4 regions of the Polaromonas sp. P4_F4 genome follow, and region 1 is predicted to be linked to each of the others. Evidence: predicted binding sites of a transcription regulator. Region 1 holds the regulator's gene; each other region holds the start of a gene.
The links. Region 1 encodes sigma-54, which starts transcription at its own class of promoters, with help from an activator protein. Its sites were predicted from a motif close to TGGCANGNAANCTGCTTT; they were not measured.
Positions count from the first base shown of each region.

Region 1 (7,678 bases):
TCGCCCAAGGTGGCGGCCCATGGCGACTTTGCCTCCACCGCGGCCATGCAGCTGGCCAAACCGCTCAAGCTCAACCCGCGCCAGGTGGCGGAAAACCTGCGCGGGCTGCTGCTCCAGGCGCCCGCGTTTGCGCGCTGGGTGGACGCGATCGAAATTGCCGGCCCCGGTTTTCTCAATATCCGGCTCAAGCCCGAAGCCAAGCAGCAGGTGGTGCGGGAAGTGTTGCAGGGTGCAGACCAGTACGGCATGCAATTGGCCGACAGCCCGCATCGCATGATTGTGGAGTTCGTCTCGGCCAACCCGACCGGGCCGCTGCATGTGGGCCATGGCCGCCAGGCGGCGCTGGGCGATGCGATTTGCAACCTGTTTGACACGCAGGGCTGGGATGTGTGGCGCGAGTTCTATTACAACGACGCCGGCGTGCAGATCCAGACCCTGGCCACCAGCACGCAGGCGCGCGCCAAAGGCCTCAAACCGGGCGATGCCGGCTGGCCCGAGCCCGCCTACAACGGTGACTACATTGCCGACATCGCCAATGACTTTCTGGCCAAAAAGACCGTCAAGTCCGACGACCGGGAGTTCACCGCCAGCGGTGATGTCGAAGACATCGACTCGATCCGGCAGTTTGCCGTGGCCTATTTGCGCCATGAGCAGGACCTGGACCTGCGGGCCTTCTCGGTCAGGTTTGACAACTACTACCTCGAGTCCAGCCTGTACAGCTCGGGCCGTGTCGACAGCGCGGTGCAAAAGCTCAAGGACGCCGGTAAAACCTACGAGCAGGACGGCGCGCTGTGGCTCAAGTCGACCGACTACGGCGACGACAAAGACCGCGTGATGAAAAAGGGCGACGGCAGCTACACCTACTTTGTGCCGGACGTGGCCTACCACCTGGCCAAATGGGAGCGCGGTTTCAGCAAGGCCATCAACATCCAGGGCATGGACCACCACGGCACGATTGCCCGCGTGCGCGCCGGGCTGCAGGCCGCCAGCGCCGGCATTCCGCAGGGCTACCCCGACTACGTGCTGCACACCATGGTGCGCGTCGTGCGCCATGGCGAAGAGGTCAAGATCTCCAAGCGCGCCGGCAGCTATGTCACGCTGCGCGACCTGATCGAATGGACCAGCGCGGACGCCGTGCGCTTCTTTTTGCTCAGCCGCAAACCCGACACCGAGTACGTCTTTGATATCGACCTGGCGCTGGCAAAAAATAATGAAAACCCGGTGTACTACGTGCAATACGCCCATGCGCGCATCTGCTCGATTCTCGGCACTTGGGCCGCGCAGGGCGGCGATCAGGGCCAGCTGAAAAGCGTGGACCTGTCGGCACTGGTCAGCCCGCAAGCCCAGGCCCTGATGCTGCTGCTGGCCAAGTACCCCGACATGCTCAGCAACGCGGCCGCCGGTTTGGCGCCGCACGACGTGGCCTTTTATCTGCGCGAGCTGGCCGCCTGCTACCACAGCTATTACGACGTCGAGCGGATTCTGGTGGACGATGAAGCCGTCAAGCTGGCGCGCCTGGCGCTGGTCGCCGCGACGGCGCAGGTGCTGCACAATGGCCTCAAGGTGCTGGGCGTCAGTGCGCCCCACAAAATGTAGGCAACCATGAAGCACACACAGCGGAATTCAGAGCGAAATTCAGAGCGGGATTCAGAGGCAGGCAAGAAAATTGGGCAAGGTATGAGAAAACAACAAGGCGGAACCCTGCTGGGTCTGGTTATTGGCGCGCTGATCGGCCTGGGCGCCGCGCTGGCCGTGGCGGTCTACATCACCAAAGTGCCGGTGCCTTTCATGAACAAGAGCCAGTCGCGCAATCCCGACAGCGACGCCGCGGAAGCCAAAAAGAACCGGGACTGGAACCCGAATGCCCCGCTGGCGGGCAAAACGCCTGTGAAGCCGCTCCCTTCTGCTTCCAGCGCTTCCGGCGAACCCGGCATTGTGCCGGCCCCCGCCACGGCGACCGCGCCCAAGGCAGCTCCCGCGCCCCCGGCGAAGCCCGCCACCTCCGCGGATCCGCTGGGCGATCTCGCCAAGGCCAGGGCGGACGCCGCGCCCGCCGTCTCGGGCGTTGACCCGTTCAGTTATTTTGTCCAGGCCGGTGCATTCCGTACGCCAGAAGACGCGGAGCAGCAGCGCGCCAAGCTCATGCTGCTGGGCGTGCAGGCCAAGGTGAGTGAGCGCGAGCAGTCGGGCCGAACGGTGTACCGCGTGCGCGTTGGCCCCTTTGATAAAAAAGAAGACGCCGACAAGGTCAAGGAGCGGCTGGACGGCAACTCGATAGAAACGGCCCTCGTCAGGGTGCAGCGCTAGAGTGTGGTGTTGCACGCTATCCGGTACATAAAACCGTGTCTTTTTGCCCATGGCGGCGTTGCAAATCCTCGCAATAGTGGAACTATTGCTGTGGTTTGCGCCTTGCCCTGAACAAAAATCCATCGGTTTTATTTGTACCGTCAAGCATGCAACACCACACAGGGTGAACTTTTATGGGCGGGGGCGTACCAACCCCTGTACGAAACGGCCGGCCGGCTTGTTTTTTTCACTGAATAAGTAAGTGGCCGCTTTGCAAAATACCCCCACACAGACCCACAGACCAGGAAACCAGGAGAAAAATTGATGCAACGACGTGAGTTTTCGCTTTCAGCCGCTACCGTGGCAGCCGCCGCCACTTGGGGAGGCGTTGCGCTGCCCACAGCCGCGCAGGCTCAGGCCCGCGCCTTCAAGGAGGGAACGGATTATTTGACGCTGGGCAAACCCGCTCCCACCGACGTGCCTGCCGGCCAGGTCGAAGTGGTGGAATTTTTCTGGTACAGCTGCCCGCATTGCAACGCCTTTGAGCCGCAACTCGAGGCCTGGATCCAGAAAGCACCCAAAGACGTGACCGTCAGGCGCGTGCCGGTGGCCTTCCGTCCCGATTTTGAGCCGCAGCAGCGTCTTTTTTATGTGCTGGAAGCCATGGACAAGCTCAATGAACTGCACAAAAAGGTGTTCAACGCGATCCATATCGAGCGCCAGGCGCTGAACACGGCGGATCAGGTGGCGGCCTGGGCGGAGAAGCAGGGCCTGAGCAAGGCCAAGTTTGTCGAGCTGTACAACTCGTTTTCCGTCAGCACCAAGGCGCGCAAGGCCACCCAGTTGCAGGACACCTACGCGGTCGACGGCGTGCCGGCCCTGGGCGTCGGCGGGCGTTACTACACGTCTGGCCAGCTGGCCCAGACCATGGACAGGGCCCTGCAGGTCACCGATTACCTGATCGCGCAATCGCGCAAGGCCAAATAAGCGCACGGCAAGTCGAACGTCATATGCCAACGCCCGGCGTTGGCCCGAAAACCTGCCCACCCGTGGCGGGTTTTTTTATGGGCCCAATTCGCCCTCGCCGCCATTCCCGTAGCTGGCATGGCTACAATCACTCCAAACCAGCAGCAAGATTCGTGCCTTTATGAAACACCCCTTTTTTCCCTTGATCGTGCTGGCCGCACTGGCGGCCGGAGCGGTGTTTCCCGCCGCGGCCGAGCGGGCTGACCGCGACAAGCCGATGAATGCGGAGGCCGATGCCCTGCGTTACGACGACCTGAAACAAACCAGCGTGTTCACCGGCAATGTGGTGATCACCAAGGGCACCACCATTGTTCGGGGCGAGCGTGTGGATGTCAGCCAGGATCCCCAGGGCTACCAGCAGGCCGTTGCCGTGGCGGCCCCGGGCAAGCTGGCCTTTTACCGGAAAAAGCGCGACGGCGTGGACGAGTACATCGAAGGGGAAGGCGAGCGGATCGAATACGACAGCCGTGCCGATACCGTCAAATTCATCAAGCAGGCCGTGGTGCGGCGCTACAACGGCGCGACCCTGGTCGACGAAACGACCGGCTCCCTGATTGTTTATGACAACAACACCGATGTGTTCACTGTGGATGGGGGCGCGCAAAACCGCACGGCCACCAATCCCACGGGGCGGATTCGCGCCATGCTGTCGCCGCGCGGCGCCGCATCGGCTCCGCAGCCGCCGGCCGGACCCGCGCTCCGTTTGCGTCCCGGCACCACGCTGGGGCCATGACGGAAACCCGAAAAATGGACAGAACGGACAATCAAGCCGCGGATGCGGTGACTGACACATCGTCGGTCAATACCCCGGCAGTCAACAGCCCGGCGGCCAGTACCGCACCGCCCAGCCGCTTGGTGGCCCAGGGGCTGCAGAAATCCTATGGCAGCCGCAAGGTGGTGCAGGATGTCTCGCTGTCCGTGCAAAAAGGCGAGGTGGTGGGCCTGCTGGGCCCCAATGGCGCGGGAAAAACCACGTCGTTCTACATGATCGTGGGGCTGGTGCGTGCCGACGCGGGTGAGATCTCCATTGACGGCCAGTCGGTCGAGCACATGCCGATTCACCTGCGCGCCCGCCTTGGGCTGAGTTACCTGCCGCAGGAAGCGTCGATTTTTCGCAAGCTCACCGTCGAAGAAAATGTGCGCGCCGTGCTGGAGCTGCAGCTGGACGCCAGCGGCAAGCCGCTGGGCCGCGCAGACCTTGAAAAGCGGCTCGATGCGCTGCTGCAGGACTTGCGGGTCGATCATCTGCGCGACTCGCCGGCGCCGGCGCTGTCAGGGGGCGAGCGCCGCCGCGTCGAGATTGCGCGTGCCCTGGCGACGCAGCCGCGGTTCATCCTGCTCGACGAGCCTTTTGCCGGCATTGACCCGATCGCCGTGATCGAAATCCAGCGCATCATCGGTTTCCTGAAGTCGCGCGGCATTGGCGTGCTGATCACCGACCACAATGTCCGCGAAACGCTGGGCATTTGCGACCATGCCTACATCATCAGTGACGGCCATGTGCTGGCGACCGGCACCCCTTCCGAGATTGTGAACAATGCCGATGTACGCCGCGTTTACCTCGGTGAACACTTCAGAATGTGATGGCTCCCCCCCGTTGTCGCTCACTGCGTGTAGCTCCCTCCCCCCTGCAGGGGGCGGCGCCTGCGCCCCGGCAAAGCCGGTTGCGCGGCCCCCGCTTGGTTAATACATCCCAACTCGCTTTGTCGTGCGCTTAGGGATGTCATGAAACAAGGCCTGTCCCTCCGCGTTTCGCAGCATTTGGCTCTCACGCCCCAGCTGCAGCAGTCGATTCGCCTGTTGCAGCTGTCCACCCTTGAGCTGAGTCAGGAAGTCGAGCAGATGCTCGATGAAAATCCGTTCCTGGAAGTGTCGGAAGAAGCCGCGCCACGCGAGGAATTTGGCCTGGAGAATGCCGACACGCCGGTCAGCCAGGACAGCCGGGAGTTTGAGTTTGCTGGTGATTCAGTAGCAGGAAGCCCTGATGAACCAAGGGTTGCAAGCCAAAACGATGTAGATACAGGGCCCGAGATCAGCTCCGAGGCCAAGCTGGAAGAAAGCTGGGAAGGCGACGGCACGGTGGAGTCGGCGCCGGACGACAGCGAATGGGGCGGCGACGCGCCGGCCCGCAAAAACAATGTGGACGACAGCGAGGCCGAGGCTTCCGACCTGGCCCGCAGCCATGAGTCGCTGCAGGACCATTTGCACCGCCAGTCGCTCGGCCTGCGCCTGTCGGAGGAAGACCAGGCGGCGCTGCATTTCCTGATCGAGTCGCTCAATGACGACGGCTACCTCGAAGACAGTCTCGCGTCACTGGCCGCCGGCCTGGCGGGCGACGACCTTGAGCAGGCGGAAGAGCTGGAACAGCACTTTGCCATGGCCCTGAAGCTGCTGCAGCACATGGAGCCCGCTGGCGTCGGCGCCCGCAACCTGGCCGAGTGTCTCGGCCTGCAGCTGCTCGACTGCAAGGACTGCGACGAGACCCGCGCAGCGATCGCCATGTGCAAGCAGCCCATGGAACTGCTGGCCAAGCGGGATATGAAGCGCCTGTCCTACCTGTGCGGGTTTCCGGAGAGCGTGATCAGGGGCGCCATCGCCGTGATCGGCCGGCTGGATCCCAAGCCCGGACGGCGGTTTGTCAACGTCGAGCGCAACCTCATCGTGCCCGACGTGATCGTCATCAAATCGGGCCGCGGCTTCAAGGTCTCCCTCAACAGCGAGGTCATGCCTCGTCTGCGCGTGCACGACATCTATGCCAATGCGCTGAAGCAGCACAAGGGCCAGAACGGGCAGGCCTTGCAGCAGCGCTTGCAGGAAGCGCGCTGGTTCATCAAAAACATCCAGCAGCGCTTTGACACCATCCTGCGCGTGAGCAGTGCGATTGTGGAGCGGCAAAAGAATTTCTTCACCCACGGCGAGCTGGCCATGCGTCCGCTGGTGCTGCGCGAAATTGCCGACGAACTGGGCCTGCACGAGTCCACCATCTCGCGTGTCACCACGGCCAAGTACATGAGCACGCCGTTCGGCACCTTCGAGCTCAAGTACTTTTTCGGCTCCGCGCTGGGCACCGAGACCGGCGGCAACGCGTCGAGCACGGCGGTGCGCGCCCTCATCAAGCAGTTTGTCTCGTCCGAGAGCCTGAAAAAGCCGCTCAGCGACAACCAGATTTCCGAAATGCTCAAGGAGCAGGGCATTGAATGCGCGCGCCGCACCGTGGCCAAGTACCGCGAGGCTTTGCGCATCGCGCCTGCCAACCTGCGAAAGTCGCTTTGAATGTAGCCCCCACGGTCGCCCACTGCGTGTGGCTCCCTGCCCCCCGGGGGGGCCGCTGCGCCTGCGGTCTGGCAAAGCCAGCCGCGGCCCCTGCTTGAAAAGAAGCCCGTCACCCAGCCAGCCGCAAACCTTCATTCATGAACCAACTTCAACTCTTTTTACCCTGCGCCGCCGGCGTCGAGGCCTTGCTGGCCAGCGAGGTCAAACGCATCACCGGCATCGAAGGCAAGGCCTGGCGCGCCGGCGTGCAGCTGCAGGGCTCCTGGCGCGACGCGCTGCAGCTCAACCTGCACAGCCGCCTGGCTCAGCGGGTGCTGATCGAGCTGCAGCACAACCAGTACCGCAGCGAGCAGGACCTCTACAACGCGGCAGCCAGCGTCGCATGGGAAATCTGGTTCACGCCGAAGCAGACCTTCAAGGTCGAGATCACTGCGCAGCACAGCCCGCTGACCAGCCTGAACTTTGCGGCACTCAAGGTCAAGGACGCCATTGCCGACCGCTTCCGCGCCAAGTACGAGGTGCGCCCCGATGTGGACACGCGCTGGCCCGACGTGCGCGTGTATGTGCACCTGACGACAGACACGGCGACCATCTACATCGACACCTCGGGCGAGCCGCTCTTCAAGCGCGGCTGGCGCGAAGACAAGGGAGACGCCCCCCTGAAGGAAACACTGGCCGCCGCCATGATTGCCGCCAGCGGCTGGGACCAGCAGTGCAAAGAGGGTGTGCCGCTGTACGACCCGTGCTGCGGCTCCGGCACCATCGTGATCGAGGCGGCGCAGATTGCCTGCAACATCGCGCCCGGCATCAACCGCCGCTTTGCCTTTCAGAAATATTTGCCCTTCCAGGCTCACGTGTGGGAGGGACTGCTCGACCAGGCCGAGGCGGCCATCACGGAGCCGACGGCACCGGTGTTTGGCAGCGATGTGTCGTTCCGCATGGTGGATTTTGCCGAGCGTAATGCCGAGCGCGCGGGCGTGGCCAACGCCGTGCAGCTGCGCGGCGGCGACGCGCTGCAGCGCATGCCGCCCGCGCCGTCGGGCGTGATGCTGGTGAACCCCCCCTATGGCGAGCGCATTGACGTGGCCGGCGT
Region 1 is NZ_JBFUJO010000008.1:42,920-50,597, reverse strand. It holds gene argS (arginine--tRNA ligase) at 1-1,596, shown strand, start outside; gene AC1DUR_RS10710 (SPOR domain-containing protein) at 1,678-2,307, shown strand; gene AC1DUR_RS10705 (thiol:disulfide interchange protein DsbA/DsbL) at 2,611-3,273, shown strand; gene lptA (lipopolysaccharide transport periplasmic protein LptA) at 3,434-4,045, shown strand; gene lptB (LPS export ABC transporter ATP-binding protein) at 4,060-4,896, shown strand; gene AC1DUR_RS10690 (RNA polymerase factor sigma-54) at 5,038-6,585, shown strand; gene AC1DUR_RS10685 (THUMP domain-containing class I SAM-dependent RNA methyltransferase) at 6,723-7,678, shown strand, end outside.

Region 2 (7,678 bases), on a different contig from region 1:
CCTGGCGGCTTTACCGCCATTTGCGCGGCGACGACGCTGCGCTGACCCCGGCCTTCGTGACGGCACTGGAGATGAGCGCGCAGGCCCATGAAGCCATGGTGGCGGCCGTCGCACCCTACATCGACACGGCGATTTCAAAAACCGTCAATGTGCCGGCCGACTACCCCTACGCAGACTTCCAGAACCTCTACCTCGAAGCCTGGCAGTCCGGCCTGAAGGGGCTGGCCACCTACCGGCCCAATGCCGTGCTGGGTTCGGTGCTCAGCGTCGGCCCCACGGCCGCTCCGCTGCAGATCAACGATGCCAACCGGCGTCTGGCGCTGGAGCGCCTGCCCGCGCCTGTGCTCTCGTCCCTGCGCTGGCCGGGCCGGCCCGAGTTGCCGGGGGGCAATCCGGCCTGGACTTTCATGGTGCACCACCCCTTCGGCGACTTTGCGCTGTTCGTCGGCGAACTCGCACCTGAGGGTGGCGGCGCGTCGCAGCCCTTTGAAGTCTGGGTCAACGGTGCCGAACAGCCCCGTGGCCTGGGCGCAATGGCCAAGACGCTGTCGATGGATCTGCGCGCCAACGACCCGGCATGGCTGCAACTCAAGCTGGACGCGCTGGCTACGGTGGCCGAAGAACGCGCCTTCGAGATGCCGTTTCCACCGCACGGCGAACTGCGCCTGTTCCCGGGCGTTGTGGCGGCCACCGCAGCGGTCATCCGCTGGCGCTGCGACCAGCTCAAGTCCTTGCAGCCGGCCGTCAAGGCCGGCATCACGCCGGTCATGGACGCCATGTTCAGCCGCGAGGAGCCGAAAACCGGCCCCTCGGGCACGCTGGCCTGGGCGGTGGACATCGAGAACCCGGCCACCGGCGAAAACTTCACCCTCACGCTGAAAGAAGTGACCCTGCCGGGTCCGGACGGCAGCACCGTCACCCGGCCCTGTGCCGTGGGGTTTTCAGGCAACTACCCACGCGCGCTCGATGGCCTGGCACGCCTGCTGTCGCTGGACATGCGGGTGATTGATCCGGCATGGATCGGCATGAAGCTGCGCAAGCTGCTCAACTACGCCGAGCCGCTGGGTCACTTCATGGCTTTTGTGCCGGGCCTGCCACACGGCGAGCGACGCCAGCAGACCTGGCCCTCGACCGTAGCCTACATGGCACGCCTGATCATTCACCGCTATGCCATGCTTGGCATCCTCAATGAAGAAGGCTTTCCACTGCGGGAGATGGGCGTGCTCGAATCCCCCAGGAACGCGGAAGCGCCCGCCACGCTGGCCGGCAAGGCCTGCCCGGAATGCGGCAACCCGACCGTCATCAGGAAGGATGGCTGCGACTTCTGCACGGCATGCGGTTACGTGGGGCAATGCGGCTAGGGATCCTCCAGGCGGCCCCTGATGGACGCACCGACCCAACATCAAAACGGCCAGGGGATGCAGGCGCACCGCCAGGCCTGGCTCCGAAATGGTGCGCCGCACAAATACAGTGCGGAATCAAAAAAATCGTGAGCCGGTCTCGCATGCGGCCCACGACGCTATCAATTCAGTAGCTGGTTGCGCCCATTGGCAAATGGTCCAGGCGCCATCTCGCGTCTGTCGTGAGTCTATGTGAAGCACAAGAACCTGCTGGCACAGGTCTTGCATTGAACTCCCTATCGGGCATATCACTTCAACGGCGAAGTGGAATGTCCTCCCTGAACAAAGGCGTTCGCACCCTGCACTCACATCCATTGTGTTTGCCCGGGTCGAGCGCCTTTTTTGTTTTCCTCTTTTGTTTTTTGCTTTTTTGTTTTTCACTTCTGGAGTCAAAACCGTGACTGATCTGCTGAAATCCTCCCTGACACGCCGTACCGTCCTGCAGGCTGCCGCAGTGGGTGCCGTGGGCATCAACCCGGCCCTGCGTGCTGCCGTCTACGCCCAGGGCTCGGACGCCCCTGAAAAGAAGGAAGTGAAGATTGGCTTCATCCCGCTGACCGACTGCGCCTCGGTGGTCATGGCCTCGGTGCTCGGCATTGACCAGAAATACGGCGTAAAAATCATTCCCACCAAGGAAGCCAGCTGGGCCGGCGTGCGTGACAAGCTGGTCAACGGCGAGCTCGACTTCGCCCACGTGCTCTACGGCCTGATTTACGGCGTGCACATGGGCACCGCCGGCCCCAAGAAAGACATGGCCGTGCTGATGACCCTCAACAACAACGGCCAGGCGATCACGCTGTCCAAGAAACTGGCCGACAAGGGTGCCGTCGACGGCGCGGGTCTGGCCAAGCTGATGGCCAGCGAAAAACGCGAGTACACCTTCGCCCAGACCTTTCCGACCGGCACGCACGCCATGTGGCTGTATTACTGGCTCGCCGCCAACGGCATCAACCCGATGAAGGATGCCAAGGTCATCACCGTGCCGCCGCCGCAAATGGTGGCCAACATGCGCGTGGGCAACATGGACGGCTACTGCGTCGGCGAGCCCTGGGGGCACCGCGCCATCATTGACGGCATTGGCGTCACGGCTGTCACCACCCAGGACATCTGGAAAGACCACCCGGAAAAAGTGCTGGGCACCACCGGCGATTTCGTCAAGAAATACCCCAACACGGCACGCGCCGTCACCGCCGCCATCATCGAAGCCGGCAAGTGGATCGATGCCGGCCTGCAGAACAAGAACAAGATGGCCGAGACCGTGGCCGACAAGGCCTATGTCAACACCAGCGTGGACGCCATCAACCAGCGCATTTTGGGCCGCTACCAGAACGGCATGGGCAAGACCTGGGATGACCCGAACTACATGAAATTCTTCAACGACGGCGCGGTCACCTTCCCTTACCTCTCCGACGGCATGTGGTTCCTCACGCAACACAAGCGCTGGGGCCTGATCAAGGACCACCCCGACTACCTCGGCATTGCCAAACAGATCAACCAGATCGACATCTACAAGCAGGCCGCCACGGCGGCCAAAGTCAGCGTTCCGAAAGACGCGATGCGCACCAGCAAGTTGATCGACGGCACGGTATGGGACGGCAAGGATCCGAAAAAGTACGCCGATGGCTTCAAGGTCCACGCCTGAAATAGCCGCTGAGCATTCATCAATCTCCCACCAAAGGACGTGACACCATGGTCAGTGCCGTATTCCACAATCCGCTGGACGCCGCAGCGCCAGCCGCTCGAAGCAGCGAACGAAGCGCTGCACATCCGATAGCTGCCACCGCGCACAAACCCGGGGCGCCAGCCCACCATGACATGAAGAATCCAGCCCCGTCCGTCATCACGGCCCCAGCAGCCCCCGCCACAGCCCGGCAGCCATGGGACTCGTCATTTCTCTGGCTCGCCATCCTGCCACCCCTGCTGGGCATGGGCCTGCTGGTGTTGGTGTGGGAGCTGGTCTCCGTGGGCACTGGCGCCAGCATTCCCTCGCCCAGGGACACCTTCACGCAGGCGGTGCAGGTGTTCAGCGACCCCTTCTACAACAAGGGGCCGAATGACCAGGGCGTGGGCTGGAACGTGCTGTCATCGCTCAAGCGCGTGGCCATGGGCTTCGGCATGGCGGCCATCGTCGGCATTCCGGTCGGTTTCATGATCGGCCGCTTCGACTTTTTGAGCCGCATGTTCAACCCGCTGATCAGCCTGCTGCGCCCGGTATCGCCGCTGGCCTGGCTGCCGATCGGCCTGCTGGTGTTCAAGGGCGCCAACCCGGCCGCCATCTGGACCATCTTCATCTGCTCGATCTGGCCCATGATCATCAACACCGCCGTAGGCGTGCAGCGCGTGCCGCAGGACTACATGAACGTGGCGCGGGTGCTCAACCTGTCCGAATGGAAGATCGTCAGCAAGATCCTCTTCCCCGCCGTGCTGCCCTACATGCTGACCGGTGTGCGCCTGGCCGTGGGCACCGCCTGGCTGGTCATCGTGGCAGCAGAAATGCTGACCGGCGGCGTCGGCATCGGCTTCTGGGTCTGGGACGAGTGGAACAACCTGAATGTCAAGAACATCATCATCGCGATTTTTGTGATCGGCATTGTGGGGCTGGTGCTGGAGTTTGCGCTGATCAAGCTCGCCACCGCCTTCACCTTCGAAGAAGTGAAGAACTGAAGAACTGAAGAACTGAAGAACTGAAGAACTGAAGAACTGAAGAACTGAAGAACTGAAACCTGAGACCCCCAACAACCGAGGATGACGACCATGAGCACATCTTTCACCACCAAGTACATCGAAATCCAGGGTGTCGAGCAGACCTTCAAGACCAAGAAGGGCCCGTTCCGCGCGCTGCAAAACATCAACCTCACGGTCGCCCGCGGTGAATTCGTCGCGTTGATTGGCCATTCGGGATGCGGCAAGTCCACCTTGCTCAACCTGATTGCCGGCCTGACCACCCCCACCCAGGGCAGCCTGCTGTGCGCCAACCGCGAAATTTCGGGGCCCGGTCCCGAGCGCGCCGTGGTGTTCCAGAACCATTCCCTGCTGCCCTGGCTCACCTGCTTTGAGAACGTCTACCTCGCCGTGGAACGCGTCTTTGCAGAAACCGAAAGCAAGGCGCAGCTCAAGGCCCGCACCGATGCGGCCCTGGCCATGGTGGGTTTGACCCCGGCCGCACAAAAGCGCCCCGGCGAAATCTCCGGCGGCATGAAGCAGCGTGTGGGCATTGCCCGCGCGCTGTCGATGGAACCCAAGGTTCTGCTGCTCGACGAGCCCTTCGGCGCCCTCGACGCGCTGACCCGCGCCAAGTTGCAGGACGAGCTGCTGGAGATCGTGGCCCGCACCCAAAGCACGGTGGTCATGGTGACGCACGACGTGGATGAAGCCGTGCTGCTCTCCGACCGCATCGTGATGATGACCAATGGCCCATCCGCCACCATTGGTGAAGTCCTGAGTGTCGAGCTGCCCAGGCCGCGCAACCGCGTGGCGCTGGCTGAAAGCGCGCAGTACCTGCAGTACCGCAAGGCCGTGATTGATTTTCTTTACACGCGCCAGGCTCATGTAGAGAAAGCTGCCTGAACAATGAGCTGAGTCGCTCCGCAAATTCCCGCCAAGAAGGATTTCCAATGTCTGCCGTATTACCTGCCCCAGGATCCAGGAAGGCCGCTGCCCTGCAGAGCCGGTCGCTCAGCACACAGCGAACGCGCTCCCGCGGCCTTGCTTCATTGGGGAAATACCGGGAAATCATCATTGCGGTGGCCCTATTTCTGCTGTTCGACCTGGGTGTTCTGGTCCTGAACTTCTACACCTCGTTCAAGATTGACCAGGACACCGTCGCCATCAACCTGTCAGGCCGCCAGCGTTATGTCTCGCAGCGCGTCGCACGGACCTTGCTGGAGCTTGACGCCATGCGCGTCGCGGGCATTGCCTACAAACCCGAGACGCTGAGCGAGCTGCGCGCCGGCACCAAGATCTTCCAGATCTCGCAGACCGCTTTTCGGGACGGCGGGACGGTTCCCGGCGGCGACGGCAAACCGGTCTACCTGGAACCCGTGGTGTCCAGCCGCGGGCGCGAGCTGGAAAGCAAGGTGGATGCGCTGTGGAAACCCTATTACGACCTGCTGCAACCTCTGCTCGCCAGCGACAATTTCACACCGCAAGAACTGGCCGCAGCGCTCGCCTACAGCCAGGCCAACAACATCAAGCTGCTGGGCATTGCCAATGACTTCGTCACTGAAACCCAGCAGATAGGCGGATCGCGCGCCAGCATTCTGCGCATGGTGCAAACCGGCGGCATCATCCTGGCCCTGCTCAACTTCGCCTTCATCCTGTTCAAGTTCCTGCGCCGCCTCAATACCTCGGACGCCGCCATCGAGGCCGCCAATGAGGAGAATCGCGAGATTCTTGTCAGCGTGCGCGAAGGCCTGTTCCTGCTCACGCCCGACAACCGCCTGGGCTCACAACTCTCCCGGTCGGCCCATGAATTGTTCGGCAGGTCACTGGTGCCTGGCCAGAACTTTTTTGAACTGCTGTCCACCCTGGTTTCAGAGAAGGCGCTCAACGACGCGCGGGACTATGTCCAGCTCCTGTTCTCGCCGCACGTCAAGGAACAGCTGGTCCAGGGCATCAACCCGCTGGCCGAGGTGGAACTCACGGTAAGGAACCGGCTGGGCCAGGACACCACCCGCTACCTGTCCTTTCACTTCAACCGGGTGCAGGAAGATGACACCGTTCACCACCTGCTGGTGACCGTACAGGACATCTCGGAGAAAGTGGAACTGCAGGCCCGGCTGGCCAGCGAGCGTCAGCGCTCGCAAAAAGAGCTGTCCATGATGCTCAAGGCCTTTGAAACCGATCCGGCCATGATGCGGGCGTTTGTCGAGCGGGCCGAAGCTTCGCTGCTGGAGGTGAACGACCTCTTGCGAAGCACCTCGTCCGCCGCTTCCGAAATACAGGTGCTCAAGGCCGTGGACGGTGCATACCGCCGCGTCCACGCCATCAAGGGCGATGCGGCATCCCTGGGCCTGGAGATTCTGGCCACGCTGGCCCACCAGTTCGAAAACGAACTGCAAAAACTCAAGGACAGCGGCGCCCCGACCGGCGACGCGCTGCTGGCCCTGCCCTTGCCGCTGGAGGACCTGCTGAACAAGGTCGCCTCGTTCAAGGCACTGGGCCGGAGAAAAACAGGCGGCGAGACCCGGTCGACGGAGGGCTCGACGCATGCCCTGAACGCTGCGCTGACGAAACTGGCCACCGATGTAGGCAACGACTGCGGCAAACGCATCAATGCCACCGTGCGCATGAGCAGTGCCCTGGACATGGCGGCCGACAAAGTCGACCTGGTGCGCGAAATCGCCATCCAGCTGGTGCGCAATGCCGTGGTGCACGGCGTCGAGGCACCCTCTACCCGGCTCGCGTCACAAAAGCCCGCTGAAGGGCAAATTGCGGTCAACCTCACCCGCGATGAAAGCAGCCAGTGGCTGCTCAGTGTTCGCGACGACGGCGCCGGCCTCAATGCAGCCCAGGTGCGCCAACGCCTGCTGGAGTTGAACTGGTACACCGCAGAGCAGTTGCAGGGTTTCAGCGACAAGCAGGTCATCGCGCACATCTTCAAGCCCGGGTTCTCCACCGCCCTGGCCACGTCCCGGCATGCCGGGCGCGGCGTGGGCCTGGACCTGGTGCAGGCGAATGTGCAGAGCCTGGGCGCACGTTTGCTGCTGTCGAGCACGCCGGGCCAGCACACCGAATTCAAGATCAGTTTTGCGGGCTAAAAATATGGCCCCCACGCTTTTCACTTCGTGTAATGCGCTGCCCCCCGAGGGGGCCGCTGCGCCTGCGGTCTGGCAAAGCCAGTCCCGCGGCCCCTGCTGGAGGGAAGAGCCCCCACGGTCGCTCACTGCGTGTAGCTCCCGAGGCCTTGCGGGCCGCGGCTCGCGAGACGCTTCGCCTCAGGGGAAACGTTTGCATTTCAAGAAAAAACACAAAAAGGAGCCGCACCATGCGATTGTTGATCGTTGATGATTCCAACATGATCCGGACCCGCATCTCGCGGGTGGTCCAGAATGGCGGCCTCAAGGGCGTCGTGCTGGCGGGCCTTGCCAAAAACGGCGTGGAGGCTGTGCGCATTGCCAAGGCCACGCACCCCGAGGTAGTCACCATGGACCTGACCATGCCCGAAATGGACGGCATCGAATGCATTCAGGCGCTGCTGAGATTTGATCCGAAGATCAACATTTTGGTGGTCAGTGCCCTGAGCGACAAATCAACCGCGATCCAGGCGCTCAAGCTGG
Region 2 is NZ_JBFUJO010000006.1:138,565-146,242, forward strand. It holds gene AC1DUR_RS08975 (adenosylcobalamin-dependent ribonucleoside-diphosphate reductase) at 1-1,361, shown strand, start outside; gene AC1DUR_RS08980 (CmpA/NrtA family ABC transporter substrate-binding protein) at 1,798-3,042, shown strand; gene ntrB (nitrate ABC transporter permease) at 3,090-4,064, shown strand; gene AC1DUR_RS08990 (ABC transporter ATP-binding protein) at 4,155-4,967, shown strand; gene AC1DUR_RS08995 (ATP-binding protein) at 5,144-7,159, shown strand; gene AC1DUR_RS09000 (response regulator) at 7,387-7,678, shown strand, end outside.
Region 2: AC1DUR_RS08980 (CmpA/NrtA family ABC transporter substrate-binding protein) is a predicted target of sigma-54. The motif match lies at 1,612-1,629, and genes of this name have one in related genera.

Region 3 (7,678 bases), on a different contig from region 1:
TTTTGCGGAATTTTGCGGACGGGCTCAAGCACCTCAAGCACCAGATCTTCCGCGTAGCACGGGGCGTATAAACTTCAGCAGCGCCTGCTGTATTGGGTTGGAATTTCCAAATGGGCGCCAGGTCAATTTAAGCTTTTGATGGTAGGCGTCGAAGTGAATTCCCCACGGAGCGGCCTTGATGGAGCCCCGCCCCAGCAACACCTTCAAGACATTAGCGCCCATCACGCCAGCGCAAAGGTCGCATGCCATGATGGTTGACGGCCCCCTCTTCTCCTGAAAATTTACCGATTCGGGCGCAACCAGGTAGTCGCGTTGAAGCATCGCTGGTGACAGGCCGGCAATGAAACGGGCGTATTGCTCCTGCGACTCGTACCCTTCCACTTTGAAATAGTCCTCAAAACTCATGCCATCAGGACGAAAGTAGAGAAATGCAGTCCCCATGCCCAGCGGTGCTGCGGTCATTGCAGGAATACCCTTTTCCCGGCACTTCGCAAACACCATGCGGCGAGCTGGCAGCACAAAGAAATCCAGGCCATCCACATAGACATCGGCATCCCGCAGAAATTCGTCGATGTTTTGGGGGGTGATGCCTTGGGGAAACAAGCGCAAATCGATTTCTGGATTAATGTCGCGCGCCAAGCGGGCGACAGTGTCGATTTTTGGCTGCCCCATAAAAGGCATGAAAGCGCCAGCCTGCCGGTTCAGGTTTTGCACATCGAAGTCGTCAAAATCGGAGATGTTGAAATGACTGATCCCTAGCCGGGTAAGCGTCAGCAAGTGCGAGCCGCCCACTCCGCCCAGCCCCGCAATCGCGATACGAGACGTTCTTAACTTGGCCTGTTCGGCCTGTGTAGTCCAGCCAATATTGCGCGAGAACGCGCTGTCGTAATCAAAGATGATTGGGGCTGCCATGACGCTCTCGATGTGCAAAATCCTGTATTGTTATTGTGCTCTGGCGCATAACCGGGGACCATCCCTTTGGCCCCGTCACAGTAAAAATAGGGATTGCCTTCGATTGCGGGCCGCATGAGCTCCCTAATTCAATGCAAGGAAATACCTGTGAGCCTTGACAAGCTGACCCATATTCTCGACCTCGCACGCTGGGCCCCCAGTGGTGACAACACACAACCGTGGCGTTTTGAGATTGTGGACGAATACCGGGTTCGGGTACATGGCTTTGATACACGCGACCATATTCTTTATGACTATGAAGGGCATCCGAGCCACATCGCCCATGGAGCACTGCTTGAAACAATGCGGATTGCGGCATCCGGCTTTGGCCTGACAACCAGTTGGACTGTTTCTTCTCACGGAGAACATCGCAATCCTGTCTATGACGTGAGTCTGGCGCAGGACCCTGCCCTGGTTCGGGACCCACTGTTTGACTGCATCGAAACCCGCACTGTTCAGCGCCGACCGATGAAAACCACACCGCTTACCGGCACACAGCGCCAAGCGCTGATCGACGCGGCGGGCGAAGGCTTTAGCGTGCAACTGTTCGAGTCCTGGGGTGAACGCCTGAAGGTGGCCGGTCTGCTGTGGGACAGCGCGAAAATTCGTTTGACTTGCCCAGAGGCCTATCCAGTGCACAAAGAAGTTATCGAGTGGCGGGCGCGCTACAGCAAGGACCGCATCCCGGAGCAGGCTGTCGGCGTGGACCCGGCGACTGCGCGCCTGATGGAATGGGTCATGCAAAGCTGGGCGCGGGTGGGGTTCTTCAATCGCTACCTGTTGGGCACCGTGGCACCGCGCATCCAGCTCGACCTGCTGCCCGCGCTATGCTGCGCCGCGCATCTCTTGCTGCGCCCCCAACAGCCCCCGGCAGGCCTGGCGGACTGGGTAAACCTGGGTCGCGCCGTGCAGCGCATCTGGCTCACGGCGACGCACCTGGGTTTGCATTTGCAACCGCAGATGACCCCGGTGATTTTTCGTTGGTATGCCCGCGCCGGACGCCACTTTTCGACCGAACCGAGACTGTTTGAACAAGCGTTGAAGTTGTCCAGTGATTTTGAGCGGATTGCCAATTCGACGCCCGAAGACGATTTTGGCTTCTTCGCACGGGTTGGCGTTTCGCCAGTGCCGCACAGTCGCTCGCTCAGGCGCGACCTGGCAACTTTGATGCAGGCTTGAGAGCAGGCACGGCGACCAAGGTCACTGCCAGCAGCCTGCAAGCGAGATGGAACTTCCCCATTATTTTGTCGGATTTTTTTACATCTGCCGCTAATGCGTTCCTATGGAATTGAACAAGCTTTTGATTTTTATAGTGAATAGCTGACTGGCATGAAGAGTGCTTGGGTTCGGCATACCACGGCCGATCAGATTCCCTGACACGGTGGCTGACCCAAGTGAGGATGTCATGAAAGGTATAAGCACAAAATTTCAGCGACTGGCCGTTGCGGCAGTGCTGGCGGCAGGCATGGCAGGGACGGCCCAAGCCGCGCTTGACCTCTCAGGCGCTGGCTGGGTAACCTACGAAGATGCCAATTCCTACGCCTTGCAGGTTGATGGCGTGATTGCTGGCAGCACCGGGCCGGGGAGCCTCTATTATGTCAACTCCACCCCAGGCGCGATCCAGGACCTGATCGTCGTCGCTACTGGCTCCAGTGGTGGGCCGGTAACTACCAATTTCGCCGGGATGGACAATGCCTTATCGACGCCTTCCGGGGTAAGCGGCAGCAACTACTTTTCGGATATTTGGAACAGCACACTTACTGCCTTTACCACTTTCCTCAATGGCGAAAGTCCGCTGTTTTTCTTCAACAACAACCAAACCAACAGTGGTACTTCGACTGACCAAAACCTCGCGGTCTGGGCGCAAATCAGTTTGACGGGCGCGGGTATGGACACTTTGTATCTCACCTTCAGCAATTTGAGTAATGATTACGCCTTGTTTACGGAAGGCGGGGGCGGTGTATTCGGCGGTACCCCTGCGCCCACCTTCAACTCCGGCGGCATAGACGCAACTGCGGCGAGCCTTCCGGATCCTTTGGCGGGATCAAATGTTGATCCTGTTGGCACGGATTATGTCCTGTCCGGCGGTGCGATCTGCCTGGACGCTGCCAGCGTGCCTATTTCCTGCAGCAATCCGGGTGCTGTCACCGGGCCCATCAACAACAACCTGGGTGCCAACCAGGCAGCCTATGCAATCGACGTACCTACACTGAACGACTTCCTTGCAGCCTGGCTCCTGGGAGGGTTTGCTGGCTACACTGATATTCATATCGAACTTCAAATGGGTTGTGACCCGGATACCATCGGTACCAGCGGTGGGACAGCGGGTACAGGTGATTGCGTTGGCCGAGATCTAAATAATGGCTATGAACAACTGTTCATTGGCACGTCGACCACCGTCACGCAAGTCCCGGAACCAGGAATTCTCGGCCTGCTGGCGCTCGGCCTGCTGGGACTGGCCGCTACGACGCGGCGGCGCCAAGGCTGACCCCAGTTGGTACGACAACGCTCAAGCAAGAAGGCCCCTGACGGGGCCTTTTTTCATGGGGCGCCATTGCACGCTTTTCCAAAGCGGCGACCCGCCGCTGAGCCTTGCCAGATATTTGACCTTGTCCCTTAAAAAGTTCTTAGCTGATAGTTCTGATAGTTAAAAATCAGCGTCAGGACAATGAAATGAGCGAAACGAAACGACCGGCCAAGTGCACACTGGAATTCAAGTTGCAAGCCGTCAGGCGGGTCAAGGGCGGCCAAGTGCCGAGGTGGCTCTGTTGCACCGCAGGTATGCGCTTAGGCGCGACCGTTACAGCAAGGACCGCTTCCCGGAACAGGCCGTCGGCGTCGGCACCTGCACCTGCCACGTGGAGGAAACTGCTCGACGACTCAGGTTGCTTGCGTCGGTCTGCGGCGCCGCGGCAAGACATATCTCAATGAAAAGTTCCTCGCAGCTTGCGCTGGCTATGCCTGCTTTGGCACCCGGCGCCGACGCCATGCAGGCGCCTGCATGCTCATTCTGGTAGTCATTGCGACGCCAGTTAATGTCGGATATTTTTACATGATGACAGCATCGGCCGAGAAGAAATCGCTAAGTACTTGTCAATACTAGGTAATTTTCTCTGGCACGGGCTTTGCATGCATCCAACGCAAATGCGGGGCCGTCGAATTTCGTCAGTCTGCATTTTCAAATCATCTGCTACGGAGGACTTATGTTGAAAAGCAAACTGTCAATTGCGTTCGCCCTTGCGGCATTGATCGCCAGCGGTCCGGCGGCTGCTGTGGGAACCGGTATTGACTTCCAGGTTACTGAGACAGTTGTGGTTGGCGTGCCGGCCGCGGCTCCCACCATCACCGCCGATTCGATTGATTACTCCTACAACGCAACAATCAATCAGAGTCTGGTCGGTGCAACACTGGATTTTGATGACCCGTTCACGGAGACCGGTTCAATCGCAGTCTCCAGCTTCAAGGACGGCATTGTCACTCAGCCGGCATTTCTGAACGCGTCTTTACTCTTGGCCCCTCTGGGCTATGGCATAGTCGGGGACTTCACCGCCTCTGGCTTTGCTGGCACTTTCGGAGCGGGTATCAAGGCCATATTCGACACATTTACATTGAACCTTTTCATTGACACCGATCAAAACGGCACCGGTGACATTGCGCTGGGTACAGGGGTGATAAATGCTCTCAGCGAAGCCGTTATCTTCGCCGGGCTGGCCAATGGCGACTTCGACGTGAATCTGCTCTTCACACCGACGGCCTTCGGTAGTACCTATTTTTCTAGTCCGTCACCTTTCCTCGTGAATATGGAGACCACTGGCGTCACAACGACACTCAACGGGGTTTCGTTTGGAAGTTTTACGGCAACGGCCGACGGCTCAGGCAACCTCTTTGTTAACCAAGTGCCTGAGCCCGGCACATTGGCGCTGCTTGGCCTGGCGCTGTCAGGCTTGGCGCTGATGCGTCGCAGGCGCAACAAGTAAAGCGCCAAGTTAAGATTCCCCCCAAAAAAGCGCGCCATTGCGGCGCGCTTTTTTGTTATGGGATCCTGCGCTTGGACGCCTCTTAGAGCCTAGAAGTAGTAGGTTCCCAGGACTTGCATAATGCGGCGATCGGGCAATATCCCAAACTCGCTGCTGGCACGACCCATGTTCTGCTGAAGCTGAAAGCTCAGGTCGAAGCTTGGCCAGTGGTGGCGCAACTCAAGCCAGGCGAGCCGGCTGTGGTCGCCGGGATTAAACCGAAGATAAGCGGTCAGATCCAGATCCTTGAGCCAGAGGCTTTTTTGTGTGGCGTAGATCAGGTAGGCCCGGCGGGGCGCCAGTTCCAGAAGCCGCAGGGCTTCCCGCAGGTACGCCACCTGGGTAGCGGGCGCAGTGCCAAGGGCGGCCCAAGCCGGCTGCCCCATCGCGAAGCCGTTGTATTGGTATTCGGCCGTGACGGACAACTTGCCAGGGGTGGTATACGTGACGCCACCGACAAAGCGATTGCGCGTGGCTTTATTTGCCGGCAAAGCCAGGGCTCGGCTCAGCAAATCGGGCTCACGGCTTCGTGACCACTCGAGATGAGCTACCGCCGCGTCCGACATCAACGCCGTCAAATTGGCGCCCAGCGCGGGCGACAGGCCGCTCTCCTTGTACAGCAGCACCTGGCTGCTGACGCGCTGCGAAAATTGGGTGCCGAGCGCAATCAGGGAGCGGTCCCGATTGTTGGTTGATCCGAGGTCAAGGCTCCAGCCATCCGGATTCGGGCGATCGGCCAATTTCGGCGAATACGCATACGACAATGAGCCGTCGCTCCAAAGCCGTTGCGCACGCAGCATGACGCTGCCAAGACGATTCTGCCGAAGCGCAAGGGGATCGGCGCTTGTCAGGACGCGCAAGCTGCCGTCACGAAAAAAATCGGTGGGATTGTAGCCATAACCCGGCCCATAACGCAGGTTGATACGTCCAAGTTCCAGGACCGTGTTTTCTCCTTCGGGCTGCCAGCTCAAATAGGCCTCGCGCAGGCTGTTCACCGTCGAGTCAGCGCCCGCGTCCCTGGGATAAATGTGATCAAGGCGGTCCGAAATGACGGCGCGCAGTCCCGGGCCAAGCCGGGCCGAATGCGAGAAATCAAGTGAGGCGCGACCGATGTTGCGACTGTCGGGCAAGTAACGCTGGCTGGCGTTGCCTATCGCGCCCTCGACGAAAAACTTGGTGTCCCGAGCAGCTTCAGCCGGGGGGCTGGTGTCGCTTTGCAGACTCAGGGCGTCTGCCTCCGCGTCCGCTGCCAGGGCCGGCGCCTGGATCAACACAACCGCGACAAAGAGAGCGGGAACGGAACGGGTAAAAAAGCGCATGAGGTTACTCCGGCTGAAAACGAGGCAGGAAGTCTCGCTGCATCCATGTATCAGGGATGGCGCGTGCCTTGTAGTCTGAAAAGCGCATGAGCGTGACCAACTGGGGATCGAGGCCGTCAATGATCACGGTCTCGGTCGGGCGCTCTGCGCCGAGCTGGGGCTGAAACCGGCGATAGTAGGCCGTTTTGAGCAAGCGCGACGATTCGGCAAAAAAACGCGCCTTGAGGGGCCGGTTGTTTTCAACATCTACCCACAGCTCGATGCTTGCATAGGTGACATTCGGCGACGATGCACTAAGCGCGAGTTTGTGGGCCTTGCGTGTGCGGCGTTCGCCATCGAGGATCTCCTCATCGCCAGCCAGCTGCGCCCTGTAGTCCGTCGCCAAATTCACGGTAGCCACATCACCATTGGATGCCTGCCCAAGCAAGCGCTGCTGCGGCGACAGGCGAACGCTCGCCTTGCTGGTCGGGTCGTAAAACCACATGTCGTTGCCATTCTTGAGCATCAGTTTTCCCGCATCCCGCGCGGGCAGGACAAAACGGGTCAAGCTGGCGAATTGGCCCCCCTGCTTTGGCGTGCGGGAGTAGCTGATAAGTGTACTGGTGTCGACCTGCTTGCCAGCCTGAAATTCAGTCAGCGTCACAGTCACACTGAACGGCTGCCCTGGATTGCGGATGGCATCGCTGGCAGCGAGGATCTCTTCTGCGCCAGGCGCGGACCACGCCAGGCCATAGCCGAAGAGGAATGAAAACAGGGCTATTCGTTTCATATTCGTCAAGCCTTTCGTTAAGCCTTTCTCCATCAAACGTGACGCAAGGCCTCGACCACGTCCAGTCGCGCAGCCCGGTGTGCAGGCCACCAGGCAGAGAGGATCGCAATGCAGATGAGGCCGAAGGTTGTGCCAAGGATCATGCCGGTTTCACCCCAGACATTGACAGTGAAGGGCACCAACTCAACGTTGCCGGGAGGCAGCCAGGGCATGCCAATCTGGTTGATGACAAGAGACAACACGAGCGCCAGCACAACGCCGATCACTGCGCCGAATAAGCCAAGCAGTGCGCCTTCGGTCACGAACAGCCTGAGAATACCGGAACGTCTCAAGCCCATCGCACGCAGGGTACCAATCTCGACGGTGCGTTCGACAACCGTGGTATTCATGGTGTTGCTGACAGTGAACAGGACGATACCCCCAATCAGCACAAAAACAAAACCAAATATGGTGTCGAACATCAGCATGGTCTGGACATAAAAAGGATTCAGCGCCCGGAAGTCCAGCATGGCCAGCGGTTGCTTGGTGGAAAAACTGGCCAGGATAGGCGCCAGACGCGCCTTTGCCGCAGGAATCTGGTCGGAGTGCCGCAGCTGGAGCATGATCGAAGTTGCTTTGGGCGG
Region 3 is NZ_JBFUJO010000024.1:57,316-64,993, reverse strand. It holds gene AC1DUR_RS20990 (ThiF family adenylyltransferase) at 34-912, opposite strand; gene AC1DUR_RS20985 (nitroreductase family protein) at 1,060-2,130, shown strand; gene AC1DUR_RS20980 (PEP-CTERM sorting domain-containing protein) at 2,357-3,439, shown strand; gene pepA (flocculation-associated PEP-CTERM protein PepA) at 4,155-4,928, shown strand; gene AC1DUR_RS20970 (hypothetical protein) at 5,018-6,286, opposite strand; gene AC1DUR_RS20965 (outer membrane lipoprotein-sorting protein) at 6,291-7,055, opposite strand; gene AC1DUR_RS20960 (ABC transporter permease) at 7,088-7,678, opposite strand, start outside.
Region 3: AC1DUR_RS20980 (PEP-CTERM sorting domain-containing protein) is a predicted target of sigma-54. The motif match lies at 2,277-2,294, and genes of this name have one in related genera.

Region 4 (7,678 bases), on a different contig from region 1:
AGCACGGCGAAGCGGTTTTCTTCCTTGATCAGGCCCATGGCGATACCAGCCACGTGCGCTTTCATCGGAACGCCGGCGTCCATCAGCGACAGGCAGCCGCCGCAGACCGAAGCCATCGACGAGGAGCCGTTGGATTCGGTGATTTCAGACACCACGCGCATGGTGTACGGGAATTCTTCCTTGGTGGGCAGCACGGCGATCAGCGCGCGCTTGGCAAGCCGCCCATGGCCAATCTCGCGGCGTTTCGGGCTGCCAACGCGGCCGGTTTCGCCGGTGGCGAACGGAGGCATGTTGTAGTGCAGCATGAAGCGGTCTTCGTAGTCGCCCGACAACGCGTCAATGCGCTGCGCGTCGCGCTCGGTGCCCAGCGTGGTCACGACCAGCGCCTGGGTTTCGCCGCGCGTGAACAGGGCGGAGCCGTGGGTACGGGGCAGCACGCTGTTGCGGATTTCAATGGCACGCACGGTGCGCGTGTCGCGGCCGTCAATGCGTGGCTCGCCGGCCAGGATCTGGCTACGGACGATTTTGGCTTCGATGTCGAACAGCATGCCTTCAACGGTCACGCCGTCGAATTCCACGCCGTCGGCTTTCAGGGCGGCCATCACGTCGGCATAGGCCACGCGACAGGCTTGCGTACGCGCCTGCTTGCTGCGGATCTGGTAGGCGGCCTGCAGCTTGACACCAGCGAGTTCGTTGACCTTGGCGATCAGCGGCTCGTCTTTCGCGGGCGCTTGCCAGTCCCAGACCGGTTTGCCAGCGTCGCGCACGAGTTCATGGATCGCGTTGATGGCGATATTGCCCTGCTCGTGGCCAAACACCACGGCGCCGAGCATGATTTCTTCAGACAGCTGCTGGGCTTCGGACTCGACCATCAGCACAGCGGCTTCGGTGCCAGCCACGACCAGATCCATCTTGGAATCTTTCAGCTGGGTCTTGCCGGGATTCAGCACATACTGGCCATCGATATAGGCCACGCGTGCGGCGCCAATCGGGCCATTGAACGGAATGCCGGAAATCGACAGCGCAGCGCTCGAAGCGATCAGCGCAGGAATGTCGCCCTCCACTTCAGGGTTCAGCGACAGCACGTGGATCACGACCTGCACTTCGTTGAAGAAGCCTTCGGGGAACAGCGGACGGATCGGACGGTCGATCAGGCGGGACGTCAGCGTTTCAAATTCGCTGGGGCGGCCTTCGCGCTTGAAAAAGCTGCCGGGAATGCGGCCGGCTGCATAGGTTTTCTCGAGGTAATCAACGGTCAGGGGGAAGAAGTCCTGGCCGGGCTTGGCATCGGTCTTGGCGACCACGGTGGCCAGCACCACGGTGCCGTCCATGTCAACCACGACGGCACCGCTGGCCTGGCGTGCGACTTCACCGGTTTCCATCGTGACCTTGTGCTGGCCCCACTGGAAGGATTTGGTGACTTTGTTGAAAATGCTCATGTTATTGCTCCACTAGATGCGGGTGCATGAGGCTGCACCCTGGGGCCCGGAGCGGGGCTGGCTGAACACGATGCCATTCCACAAAACGCCTGAATCACGGGGTGATGAGGACTTTTCTTGTGGAATGACACAGCGCGCGTTCGTTTTGCCTTGCTCCGAAGTAAAAAGCGCCTGAGCTAGGTGAACTAACTCAGGCGCTCTCAAATCGTTTTACCGTTTATTTACGCAGGCCAAGCTTGGCGATCAGCGCGGTGTAACGGTCGGCGTCTTTGGACTTCAGGTAGTCCAGCAGCTTGCGGCGGCGGCTCACCATGCGCAGCAGGCCGCGGCGACCATGGTGGTCTTTGGCGTTGGCCTTGAAATGGGGGGTCAGCTCGTTGATGCGGCCGGTCAGCAGCGCCACTTGAACTTCAGGACTGCCGGTGTCGTTGGCAGCGCGTGCGTTGGCCTTGACAATCTCGGCCTTGATTGATTTCTCGATCATGTTTTTCCTCTTGCAACTTGTGCACTTGCGAGCGAGGCAGCGTTCCCGACATGGGAGTTGACCGCCTTCGTCGTGTTCTGGCAGGCCAGCCTTGAAAAGGCCGTACGACTACGCAGAGCCTTGGATTATAGCCCAAGCCAGCGCCGCAGGCGATCCACGCCCTGCCCCAGCCTGGCCACGTCCTGGCTGGCAAAACACCAGCGCAGCCAGCCCTGGGCTTCGGGCGTGGGGTTGACCATAAAGGCGTTGCCTGGCGCCAGGCCCAGCCCGGCCTCGACAACCAGCCGTTTGGCCGTGTCCAGCGAATCGTTAAACCCCGCCTGCCCTTCCAGCCTGAAAAAGGCGTACATCCCGCCTTTGGCCGGCGCCACCTGCACACCGGGCACGGCCTGCAGCAAGGGAATCAGCGTGTCGCGGCAGGTCTTCAGGTGGCCCACCACGCGGGGCGTGATGTCCGCCGTGCGCTCAATCGCCACCAGCCCGGCCCGCTGGACAAACACCGGGGCGCAGGACGTGTTGAACTCCACCAGCTTGCCCATGTGCGGCGTCATCGAAGCCGGCATCACCAGCCAGCCCAGGCGCCAGCCCGTCATGAGAAAGCTCTTCGAAAAGCTGTGGACGACGACGAGACGGTCCTCCGGGGCGGCAATATCCAGAAAGCTGGGGGCGCAGCCGTTCGGTGTGGCTTCGAAATACAGCCGCTCATAGACCTCGTCGGCCAGAATCCAGGTGCCCGTACGCCGGCAGTGCGCCAGAAGCGCCTCCTGCTCGGCGCGCGTCAACGTCCAGCCGGTCGGGTTGTTGGGGGCATTCACGATCAGCAGCTTGGTCGCGGGCGTGATGGCCGTCAGCAGTTCCGCCATGTCGAGCTGCCACTGCCCCGCTACCGGCCTGAGGCTGACGCACTTCACCCGGGCACCCAGGATGGCTGGTTGCGCCGTCAGGTTAGGCCAGACCGGCGTCACGGCCACCACCTCGTCGCCGGCATCCACCAGTGCCTGCACAGCCAGCATGAGCGCATTCACGCCGCCCGACGTGACGGCGATGCGCCCAACACCTATGGGGGCGGCACCCGGGCAACGCAGCGCGGTGGCGTAGCGGGCAATGGCTTCCCGCAACTCGGGCAGGCCCAGGTTGTGGGCATAGAAAGTCTCGCCCTGCTGCAGCGAAGCCATCGCGGCGTCGCGGATGAAAGCAGGCGTGACCTCGTCGCTCTCGCCAAACCAGAACTTGAGCACGTCGGTGCGGCCCATGCCGGCATTGGCGACCTGGCGGATCATCGATTCCTCAAGATTCAATACTGCCTGTCGCATGCTTGCCTTTCAATTCAGTGGATGCAGCAGGTGCAATGGATGGACCTGTTATGGACCTGTTGCGCTAACTCACGGGATAAGGGATAACTCAGGGCCGCACCATCCGGCAGCTGTGCGGCTGCTCGGCCCGCTCGGGCGCGATGGTCTTGATGACGCGAAAACCATAGCCCGACCCTTCAACATCAAATTTCACGCCGGGCGCGCCCTGCTTGCCCATCATCGCCACCAGCAGGGGCTGCTGGAACTGGTGGTCGGCCGCACGCATCGCGCCCTTGTGACCTGAAACAGCCACGGCAGCCCGCTCAAGCTGCGCGGCCACGGCGCCCGACTCCGTCGAGCCGGCCCTTTCAACACCTTGCGCAAAAGCCTCCATCATCAGCTGCATGCGCATGTGCACATAGTCATCCTGCGGCTTCGGAAAGCGCTGGCGAAACGCCTGGTAGAACGCTTCGGACGCATTGCCGGGTTCATTGGGAAACCAGTCCGCCACCGCAATCACCTTTCCCACGCCCGCATCGCCCAGCGCCGCCGGTACGCCCAGCGCATTGCCATAGAAGGTGTAGAACTTGCCCTCATAACCCACTTCCTTCGCGGCCTTGATCAGCAGCGTCAGGTCATTGCCCCAGTTGCCGGTGAGCACCGCCTGCGCGCCGCTGGCCTTGATTTTCACAGCGTACGGAATGAAGTCCTTCACGCGCCCCAGCGCATGCAGCTCGTCCCCGACGATCTGCACATCGGGACGCTGCGCGCCCAACTGTTTGCGGGCCTCACGCAACACCGCCTGGCCAAAGCTGTAGTCCTGGCCGATCAGGTAGACGCTTTTCACCGCCCTGTCATCCTTGAGCACATCCATCAGGGCCGCCATGCGCATGTCGGCGTGGGCATCGAAACGAAAATGCCAGTAGCTGCACTTTTCGTTCGTCAGGATAGGGTCGACCGCCGAATAGTTCAGGAACAGCACGCGCTTGCCCGGCTCACGCTCGTTGTGCTTGTTGATGGCATCGATCAGCACCGCCGCAATGGCCGATGAATTGCCCTGCGCGATCACCGTCACACCATCATCGATGGCCGAACGCAGGGCCGCCAGGGCTTCCTCGTTCTGCCCCTTGTTGTCATAGCGCTCGACCGCCAGGCTGCGCGCACCGCCGGGCAGCTTGACGCCACCGCGCGCATTGACACGCTCCGTGGCCCAGACCAGGTTGCGAAAGACCGCTTCACCGGTATTGGCGAATGGCCCGGACAGGCTCTCGATGAGCGCGATCCGCACCGGCGGCTGGGCGACGGACTGCGCCTGGGCGGCCAGAGCAGCGCCCAGACATAGGGCCAGTGCGACGCGTTTCAAGAGTTTTTGCATGAATAAATACATCCCGGTTTTTCGCTTGAATAAATCGTCTGTACACCTAATTGATGTGCATGCGGCAATCATGGTGAACGCCGCGCAGTGTAAGGGGAAAACCTCCCCACCCATCGACCAAAGGAACCCGCATGTTTTACTCCGTTGCCCCCCGTCCCGCCCGCAGCTTCCAGCGCAGCTACCCGCCCGTTGTCAGCAATGGCGCACTGGAAAAATTCCTCAATGACACCTTCTTGTCGCTGTCTGACACGGGTGCGGCCAGGTCCGCCACCGTGGAAGACCTGGAGAAAAGCTATACGCTGCAGCTCGACGTTCCGGGCCTGGCCAAAGAACAGCTGGACATTGGCATTGAAGGCGATGTGGTGCGCGTGGCGAGCAAGGCTGAGGCCGTCCGCAGCGTCAAGGCAGCCTGGCGCTTTCCCCTTGAAATTGACGTCGCCAACAGCAGCGCAAAACTTGAAAACGGCGTGCTGACGCTGACGCTGGGCAAAAAAATCCCTGTCAGCAACGTCACCCACCTCGACATACAGTAATCCCTGATCAGGGCCGAGTATCCGCTGGAATGTTCGCCGGCGGTCCCCACGAGGGGCGGGAAGTTATACCAGCCAGGGCCGCGGAACCGGCTTTGCCGGGCCGCAGGCGCAGCGGCCCCCTCTGGGGGCAGGGAGCTACGCGGAGCGAGCGACCGTGGGGGTCAAACTCCAGCGCGGTTTCACGTCAAAGGTGTAGCCACGCTGCAGCGTTTCCAGGCCGGCCTGCAGGCGCATGCCGGCGGCGAGCGCAATCATTGCGCCGTTGTCCGTGCACAGGTGCAGCTCCGGGTAATGCACGCGGATGCCGCGTTGCTGGCAGGCCGCATTCAGCTGGCTGCGCAGCAGGGCATTGGCACCCACACCGCCCGCGACGACGAGTCGCTTCAGGCCGGTTTGCGCCATGGCGGCCAGCGATTTTTTGACCAGCACCTCCACAATGGCAGCCTGGGTGGCCGCGGCCAGATCCGCTTTGCGGTTTTCCAGCTCAGGCCCCAGTTTTTTGGCTTGGGTCAGCACCGCGGTTTTCAGCCCCGCGAACGAAAAATCGAGGTCTCCGCTGTGCAACAGGGGCCGGGGCAATTTGAAGGCGGTGCCATCGCCTTGCCGTGCCAGGTCAGCCAGATGCGGCCCGCCGGGGTAAGGCAAACCCATCAGCTTGGCCGACTTGTCAAAGGCCTCGCCCGCCGCGTCATCAATGGTTTCTCCCAGCAGCTCGTAGCTGCCGACACGGTCCACCCGCATCAGCTGGGTGTGCCCGCCGGAAACCAGCAGGGCCACAAACGGAAACACCGGCGGGTCGGCGCTCAGGAAAGGCGACAGCAAATGCCCCTCCAGATGGTGCACGCCCATCACCGGCTTGCCCAGCGCAGCCGCCAGCGAACAGGCCACACCGGCGCCCACCAGCAACGCGCCGGCCAGCCCCGGCCCGCGCGTGTAGGCCACCACATCCACCTGCGCCAGCGTCCACCCGGCTTCGTCCATGACCTGGCGCGTCAAGGGCAGGACCCGCTGGATGTGATCACGGCTGGCCAGTTCCGGCACCACGCCGCCATACGCCTGGTGCATCTGGATCTGGCTGTACAGGGCATGCGATAGCAGGCGCGGCACATCGCTGCCGGCGGCATCCACCAGCGCCACACCCGTTTCGTCACAACTCGATTCAATTCCAAGGACTAGCATCGTCCCAAGTGTAAGGTTTGAGCTTCTCCCCGGCTTGGGAGAGCATCCGGCGGCAGAAACCGGCACGGGCAGCCCCAAACTGGCGCGAATCTTGCACGTTACGGCGCATGTCATCGCCCCAATCCCTGCGTCTTGTTGTGATTGCGCCGGATTTGTCCACATCCGACGCAGCAGATGAGGCCGCCCTGGCGCTGATCGAACGCTCTCGCCAGTTGCGTATTGGCTTGCTCGAAAACGGTTACAACATCGTGGCGGTGCTACCGGCAGACACCTTTCTCGAGGAGCGGCTGGCCCAGCTGCAGCCCGACATGATCATTGTGGACGCCGAGAGCGAGGCCCGCGATTCGCTGGAACATGTGGTCATGGCCACCCGCGACGAGCGGCGCCCTATCGTGCTGTTCACCAACGACAACGACACCACGCATGTGAAGGATGCGGTGGCTGCCGGCGTGTCTGCCTATATCGTGGCGGGCCTCTCACCCGACCGGATACGCCCCATTCTGGACGTCGCCATGGCGCGGTTTGAATACGAACAGAAACTCAGGCGCGAGTTGGCACATGCCAAAACCGAACTGCACGACCGCAAGATCATCGACCGGGCCAAGGGAATGTTGATGCAGCGCCAGGGTCTTTCCGAGCAGGTGGCCTATGAAAAACTGCGCAAGGCCGCCATGGACAAAGGTCTGCGCCTTGGTGAAGTGGCGCAGCGCATGCTCGACGCGGCCGACCTGCTCGGTTGAACTGGCCCGCAGCCGAAATGGTGCGCTGCACAAATGTGGTGCGCAACACACCAAATCCCGAGATCGCCCGGCTTGCCGGGTGGGCAGGCGATTGACTCATCGGGCAATGGCACCAGCATTCAGCCGGACTCACGCCCAATAGCCCGGTAGCCCACTAACCCAACGGCAATAGCCCTGCGGGGCTGCGTATCCAGGCCACGGCTGCTTTGGCCCTGCTTTGGCTCTGCTTTGGCTCTGATTTCATGCGCATACCTTTCATACGCATATCTCACGCATATCCCGCTTGCTGTGCGGCGGGGGTGTTGCCCTTCATCCTTGAGACCGCCCTTGAAGTAGAACGGCGATCCTGCAAAAATTGGTTTCCCCAGGTTTGTGCTGAATCAAACTGACCGGCATATCCCACCCGTACGATGCGTCAAGCCATTCACCGGAACCGCCTCATGCCAGACCAGCTAGCCAAACCTGCCCCCGCCGTCCATGCCCTCCCCCCTCAGGACATCAGCGAAGAGATTCTGCTGGAGAAATATGGCAAGGGAACGGAGAAAAGCATCCTGGATGTCACCCAGCGCGTGGCGCGCGCCCTGGCGCAGGCTGAAGCGCCGGAGCTGCGCCAGCAGTGGGAAGGCCGCTTCCTTC
Region 4 is NZ_JBFUJO010000006.1:129,561-137,238, forward strand. It holds gene pnp (polyribonucleotide nucleotidyltransferase) at 1-1,439, opposite strand, end outside; gene rpsO (30S ribosomal protein S15) at 1,657-1,923, opposite strand; gene AC1DUR_RS08950 (pyridoxal phosphate-dependent aminotransferase) at 2,049-3,236, opposite strand; gene AC1DUR_RS08955 (branched-chain amino acid ABC transporter substrate-binding protein) at 3,325-4,590, opposite strand; gene AC1DUR_RS08960 (Hsp20/alpha crystallin family protein) at 4,722-5,123, shown strand; gene tsaD (tRNA (adenosine(37)-N6)-threonylcarbamoyltransferase complex transferase subunit TsaD) at 5,259-6,302, opposite strand; gene AC1DUR_RS08970 (ANTAR domain-containing response regulator) at 6,410-7,042, shown strand; gene AC1DUR_RS08975 (adenosylcobalamin-dependent ribonucleoside-diphosphate reductase) at 7,483-7,678, shown strand, end outside.
Region 4: AC1DUR_RS08970 (ANTAR domain-containing response regulator) is a predicted target of sigma-54. The motif match lies at 6,383-6,400, and genes of this name have one in related genera.